One region of the Kocuria oxytropis genome, then DNA from elsewhere that is predicted to be linked to it. Evidence: riboswitches for the same ligand, from Rfam matches in the RefSeq annotation. Region 1 holds a riboswitch; the other holds the start of a gene.
What was found. Region 1 has a riboswitch for S-adenosylmethionine ahead of QYM41_RS01195 (ABC transporter ATP-binding protein). Riboswitches for the same ligand answer to the same signal wherever they lie in the genome.
Positions count from the first base shown of each region.

Region 1 (3,390 bases):
ACGGTCTGCGGGGAGCCCACGATCGGCACGCCCATGCCGCCCATCGAGATGTGCTTGGCGACCTCCTTCACGGTCCACTTCTTGTGCGGGTCGGCGGTGGTGAACGGGGTCAGGAAGGACTGGATGGACTCGGTCTTGATGTACTCCAGGACGTCGTTCTCGTCGTAGCGGCCCAGGTCCACCCCGGACCAGCCGCCCACGAGGCCCAGCGCGCCGTCGGTGTCCGCGTACCGCTCGTAGTCCCGGCGCTTCTGCTCGGCCTTCGCGTCGGTCTCGTCGACGATCACGTGCAGCATCGCGAAGATCTTGAGGTCGTCCCGGCCCCGGCCGCTGGCCTCCGCCTCGTCGCGGAGCTTGTCGGTGACCACGCGGGTCAGGTCCGGGCGGATGCCGCCCACGAAGACGGCCTCCGCGTGGCGGCCGGCGAACGCGCGCCCGCGGGAGGAGGCCCCGGCCTGGAAGATCAGCGGCGTGCGCTGCGGCGACGGCTCGGTCAGCCCGATGCCCGGCACGTCGAAGTACGTGCCGTGGTGCTGGATCGGGTGCACGAGCGCCGGGTCGGCGAAGATCCCGTTCGCCCGGTCGCGCTTGACCGCCCCGTCCTCCCAGGAGCCCTCCCAGAGCTTGTAGCAGACCTCCATGAACTCCTCGGCGATCTCGTAGCGCTCGTCGTGCGAGATCTGCTCCGTGAGCCCGTGGTTCTCCGCCGCGGACTTCAGGTAGGACGTCACCACGTTGAAGCCCATCCGGCCCTTCGTCAGGTGGTCCAGGGTCGCGAACTTCCGGGCCAGCGGGTACGGCTGCTCGTAGGTGATCGCGCTGGTCACGCCGAAGCCGAGGTGCTTCGTGACGGCCGCCATCGCCGAGATCTGCATGAACGGGTCGTTGACCGGGATCTGGGTGGCGTCCCGGATCACCGGGGCCGCCGAGTTCTGGTAGACGTCGTAGTAGCCGACCACGTCGGCGAGGAACAGCGCGTCGAACAGGCCCTTCTCCAGCAGCTGGGCCACGTCCGTCCAGTACTCGATGGTGTTGTACTCGTCCGCCCGGGAGCGGGGGTGCTTCCACAGGCCGGGGGCCTGGTGACCCACGCAGGTCATGTCGAAGGCGTTCAGGGCGATGCGCTTGCTCATGGGTGGTCCTCCCGGATCGATGCCGACCCGCGCCCGTGCGTCGTGGAGACCTGCTCGCGGGTCCGACGCACTGCTGGGCGCCGTACTTGCCGCGGAGCGTTGTGCACCACGGCCCGATGTTCATCTGGGGCACCCCGCTACGGGAGAGGGTTGCCGTCCGACCAGCCAGAGCTTCGCGTCGGATCTCGTCATCGTCGTCGGGGAACAGCTTAGCCGGTCGTCCCGGACCCGGCGCAAGCCTGTCCGCGCGGATCGGTGCCGGCTCAGACGGGCGGAGCGAGCGGCGGTGTCCGGGACGGGTCCAGGGTCCAGCCCCGCCGGAGCCGGGCGCGGACCTCGATCAGGGGGCAGGTGTCCACCACCACGTCGAGCCCGGCCCGTTCCGCCCGCGCGACCGCGGCCTCGTCCACCACGCCGAGCTGCAGCCACACCGCCGCCGCACCGGCGGCGACGGCCTGGTCCACGACAGCGCCGACACGGCGGGAGTTGACGAAGCAGTCCACGACGTCGATCGGCCCCGGCACCTCGGCGAGGGTGCGGAAGCCCGGCTCGCCGTGCACCGGTTCGCCCTTCGGGTTCACCGGGACGATGGTCATGCCGAGCTCGTTCCGGATCCGCCGTGCGACCGAGTGCGCGGGGCGGGTCGTGGTGCCGGTCAGCCCCACCACGGCCCACCGGCCGGGCCGGCTCAGGAGACGGTCGATGACGGCGGGATCGTTGCGGCTCATGCCCCCACCCTTCCACGCCCCTCCGCCTTTCCCGCGAGATGGCAGCTGGCGGCCACCGGGGCGCGGTGCTCGGTCGCCGTCAGCTGCCATCTCGCGGGAAGGGCGGGAGGGTGGTGGGATTTGCCAGGGGGGACGCCGAGGACGTTCAATGAAGGCGTCACCATCCGGAGCGGCTGAGAGACCTGGCTCGTCGACGTCGCAGCAACCGGCACGGATCCCTTCTGATCCTCCGCGCGAGGTGCTAATGCCAGGACCGATGGAGTTGATCATGAGCACTTCTCTGCGCAGTCCTGCGCCGCCCACCGCCCCGAGCACCCCCAAACGCGCGTTCCCCGTGGTGTTCGAGCACGTCGGCAAGGTCTTCCCGGCAGGTCACGAGACGCACCACGTCCTGCGGGACGTGGACGTCTCGGTGCGCCCCGGTGAGGTCCTGGCGATCCTGGGGCCCTCGGGCTGCGGCAAGTCCACCCTGCTGCGGGCCGCGGCCGGTCTCGACACCGCCTCGAGCGGCCGGGTGCTCATCGACGGCACCCCCGTGTCCGGCATCGACCCCCGCTGCGCGGTCGCCTTCCAGGAGCCCCGCCTGCTGCCCTGGCGCTCCGTGCGCGAGAACGTCCGCCTGGGCCTGCCCCGCGGGCTGCCCCGGGACGAGGGCGACGCCGTGATCGACGACCTCCTGCGCCTGGTCGGGCTCACGGCGCACGCGGGCCACCGCCCGCGGGCGATCTCCGGCGGCATGGCCCAGCGCGCGTCCCTGGCCCGGGCCCTGGCCCGCGACCCCGGGGTCCTGCTGCTCGACGAGCCCTTCGGCGCGCTCGACGCCCTGACCCGCCTGCAGATGCAGGACCTGCTGCTCACGGTCCACGCGGCCCGGCCCACCACCGTCCTGCTGGTCACCCACGACGTCGACGAGGCCCTGCAGCTCGCCGACCGGATCGTGGTCCTGGGCCGGAGCGGGCCCACCGCTCCCGCCTCGATCAGCACGGTGCTCGCCGTCCCCGGCGAGCGCCCCCGGGACCGGGCCTCCGAGGTCCTCGCCGAGCTGCGCGTGCAGCTGCTGGGCCACCTGGGTGTCGACGCCCACCACTCCGCGACCCGCTGACCCGGCCCGCCTGCTCCGCCCCTGATCCGCGCGCGGCACCCGCCCGCACCGGCCGGCCCGTCCGCTCCGCACCGCACCGCTCCGCTCGAAACGCACCGCACCGCACCGACTCACCCCGCACCGCACCGCCCCGCCCCGCCCCGTTCGAAAGGCTCCGCCATGCCCCTCTCCCCGCGCTCCGCCCGCACGATCCCCGCCCTCGCCGCCGTCCTGGCCCTCGGACTGACCGGCTGCATGGCCGGTGAGGGCTCCGGAGAGGAGCCCGCCGAGGCCGCCGGGGGCGGCACCGTCCGCGTGGACTGGGCCACCTACAACCCGCTGTCCGTGGTGATCAAGGAGAAGGGCTGGCTCGAGGCCGCGTTCGCCGAGGAGGGCACCGAGGTGGAGTGGGTGCAGTCCGCCGGGTCGAACAAGGCCAACGAGGCGC
Region 1 covers NZ_JAVFXA010000001.1:253,184-256,573, forward strand. The annotation lists gene QYM41_RS01185 (LLM class flavin-dependent oxidoreductase) at 1-1,133, opposite strand, end outside; SAM riboswitch class IV at 1,211-1,326, opposite strand; gene QYM41_RS01190 (CoA-binding protein) at 1,397-1,861, opposite strand; SAM riboswitch class I at 2,019-2,124, shown strand; gene QYM41_RS01195 (ABC transporter ATP-binding protein) at 2,130-2,963, shown strand; gene QYM41_RS01200 (aliphatic sulfonate ABC transporter substrate-binding protein) at 3,123-3,390, shown strand, end outside.

Region 2 (3,390 bases), on a different contig from region 1:
AAGTTCGTCGTGCCTCGGGAACTGGACGACGGGCAGTAGTCCTCATCGAAGCGGGTCGTGCTGATACTGAACGTGAAGTCGTTCGTCCTGGTGGTCTGATGCATCGATTCCTCACTGTGGGCTGGGGGCCTGCCTCCCAGGTCCGTACTCATCTCCAACGTCCTTCCCTGCTGCTCGTGCACTGCCCTCCCGAAGGTCGCCTCAGTCATGCTCCGGGCACCCCCGGCGCTGCCCGGACGACGTCGATCCGGGCCTCCGGTTTGCCGGTTCCCCGGGCCGCGCGGGCCGCGGCGGTGAGGCGGCGCTGACCGGTCCGGGTCGGGTTGGACCCCCGGCTGTACTCGTGGCCGCCGCGCAGCACATTGATGCGTCCTGCACGAGGGTGCTGGTCTGGTAGACCGGCGGCACGACCGCCCCGGTCAGCGGGTCGGGTGCCTGGCCGGCGTGCACCGCTGTCGTGTGGAAGCCCCGACGGGCCGTCGGCGCAGTGTCCGTCGGTGCTGTGTCGTTCAGGAGGGTCATCTCAGCGCGTCTCCCCGGTCAGGGCCGAGGCCGGTACGGTGGCCAGCGCCCGGTCGAGGTCGACGATCAGGTCCTCGGGACACTCCAGTCCGATGGACAGCCGGATCGTGGTCTCAGTGATGCCCGCGGCCCGGCGTTGGTTGGGGGTGAGCCGGCAGTGCGTCATGGTCGCCGGGTGACTGACCAGGGAGCGCACATCCCCGATGTTGGCCACGAGTTGGAACAGCTCCAGAGCGTCGATGACCGGGCCGATGGCCTCGGGGCCGGCGGCCAGGTCGAAGGAGAACACCGAGCCGGTGCCGTGCGGGAAGTACCTCTCGGCGAGGGCGGCGCTGGGGTGTCCGGGGATCGCCGGGTGGTGGACGCGCCCGACGGTGGGGTGCCGGGCCAGGTGCTCGGCGACCGTTCGCGCGGTCTGCTCCTGCCGGGTGATGCGCACGGCGAGGGTCTCCAGGCCCTGGATGAACTGGGCGGCGCTGGCCGGGGCGAGGGAGGGGCCGAGGTCGTGCAGGAACTTGCTGCGCGCCAGCGCCAGGTAGGCGCCGCGGCCGTGCCGGTCGATGAGTGCCTGGCCGCCGTAGCGGACCTTGGGCCGGGTCAGTTGGGGCCACCGCTCCGGGGCTGCGCCGTAGTCGAAGGTGCCGCCGTCCACGATCGCCCCGCCGAGGACGGCCCCGTGCCCGCCGATGAACTTCGTGGCGGAGTGCACCACCACGTCGGCACCATGTTCCAGTGGCCGGTACAGGACCGGCGTCGCCAAGGTGCTGTCCACCACGACCGGGACCCCGGAAGCGTGGGCGATGTCCGCCAGCGCCGGAAGGTCCGGCAGGGTGGCCAGCGGGTTGGTGATGGACTCCAGGAAGAACGCGCGGGTGTCCGGCCGGATCGCCGCGCCCCAGGCCTGCGGGTCGGCCGGGTCGGCGAAAGTGACCTCGATGCCGAAGCCGGCGAAGGTGTCCGTCAGCAGGTCCACCGTCCCGCCGTAAAGCTGGCTGGAGGCGACCAAGTGCTTGCCGCCGTGAAGCAGAGTCAGCAGGGACAGCGCGACGGCGGCTTGTCCCGTGGCGGTGCCGATGGCCCCGATCCCGCCCTCCAGGGCCGCCAGTCGGTTCTCGAACACAGCGACCGTGGGGTTGCCCGTGCGGCTGTAGGTGAACCCGGGGGTCTCCAACCGGAACATCGAGGCGGCCGTGGCGTGATCGGGGAAGCGGTAGGCCGCCGTCTGGTGGATGGGTACGGCCACCGGCCAGTAGGGGGCCTCGGGCTCGTAGCCGGCGTGGACCTGTTGGGTGGCATGGTGATTCATTCGATTCTCCATCGGTCCTGGCGGTAGCACCGTGCCCGCCGGTCCCGATGTCCCAGGGTCGGCTGACTGGTTGCTGCGGCGTCGTCGAGCCAGATCTCTCGGCCGCTCTGGATGGTGTGGTGCGCTCATCCCACTCGATGGACGGCTCTCTAGTCCAACGGACGGTGGGGTCGGCTGTCACAAAGACACACGTCGGGACATATTCGGGCCGGGCGGTCGCGCTCGGCCGACGTCGGGCCGGGTTTGTGACAAGTTGTGACGGCCGACCACCGAGCCTCACGTGGGCTCAGTGATGTCCCGGCGGAAGACCAGGGCGTCGTTGAGGGCGCTGTGCGCCGAGAAGATGACTCCCGCCTGGGGGTGGCGTCATCAACGGCATGGTGAACGGCGTCAACCGGACCCCAGGAGCCGTGCACGGAGAGATGGCCTGGACCCAGCGCGCCGAACCGGCCCGCGACCTGCTGAAGAATCTGCTCACCCTGGCCGTGGTCACGGCCTCGGGGGTGACGATCCTCAACGTCCTGGTGGCCGGCACCGACGCCCTAGCCGTACAGATCATCGACTCCGCCATCGGTGAGGACTTCCAGACCGACGTGCTCAAGCTGTTGGACCTCGACAACGCCACCAGCGCCGGTGCAGCCGATCCGGTGTGGTTGGGCGGCAACGTCATCCTGATCATCGTCGGCGGGGTCGTGGCCATCATCGTGAACCTCATCCAGTTGATGCTGATGGTGCTGCGCACCGGGATGCTGTTCCTGATGGCCGGGATCCTGCCCCTCTCCGCCGCCTTCCTGAACACCGAGACGGGGAAGAACTTCTTCCAGAAGGTCATCGCCTGGACCCTGGCCTTCGCCTTCTACAAGCCCGCCGCGGCCCTGATCTACGGGTTGGCGATCAAGATGTCCACCACCGGGGTGTGGGAGGACTCCGGCAGCGGGCTGATCCAGTTCGCCGCCGGGCTGATGATGATCGTCGCCTCCGTGTTCGCCCTGCCCGTGCTCATCGGGTTCCTCAGCCCCGTCCTGGGCTCGATGTCCTCCTCCGGCGGTAGCAGCGGCGGGGCGCTGGGCATCGCGGCGATGGGCGCGGCAATCCCGCAGGGAGCCTCCCACCTGGCGCGCTCGGGACGCGGCTTCGGCTCTGACTCCTCCTCCGCGCCGCCCTCGAAGGGCAGTTCGGGTTCCGCGCCTGCGGGTCTGTCCTCGCCTGCCGGTGGGGCCAACGGCACCGCTGGGGCCAGTGCTGCAGGCACGGCGGGCTCCGCTGGTGCGGCGGCGGCGGCGGGTGCAGCAGCTGCTCCTGTGGCTGCTGCGGGCATGGCGGCCGCCAACGCAGTGCAAAGAGGCGGGGAAGCCGTCGCCCAGGCCACCGAGTCCAGCGCGAACGCCGGCACCTCCAGCCCCGGAGGAAGCACCGGCGGCACCGGACCGGCAGGCGCGTCCTCGACGGGCACACCCGGCCAGGACGGTGCGCAGAAGTCCCCTGCCGGGACCGGAGCGCAACCGACCCCAGGCACCGGGGCGGCAGGGGCAACGCCTCGTACCGGAACGGGGCCCGCTAGT
Region 2 covers NZ_JAVFXA010000016.1:69-3,458, reverse strand. The annotation lists gene QYM41_RS14645 (DUF1852 domain-containing protein) at 1-104, opposite strand, end outside; partial or broken gene QYM41_RS14640 (PLP-dependent transferase) at 287-522, opposite strand; gene QYM41_RS14635 (O-acetylhomoserine aminocarboxypropyltransferase/cysteine synthase family protein) at 524-1,828, opposite strand; SAM riboswitch class I at 1,834-1,946, opposite strand; gene QYM41_RS14630 (TrbL/VirB6 family protein) at 2,239-3,390, shown strand, end outside.
Region 2: it holds a riboswitch for S-adenosylmethionine, as region 1 does, so the genes downstream of both, QYM41_RS14635 (O-acetylhomoserine aminocarboxypropyltransferase/cysteine synthase family protein) here and QYM41_RS01195 (ABC transporter ATP-binding protein) in region 1, are expected to answer to the same signal.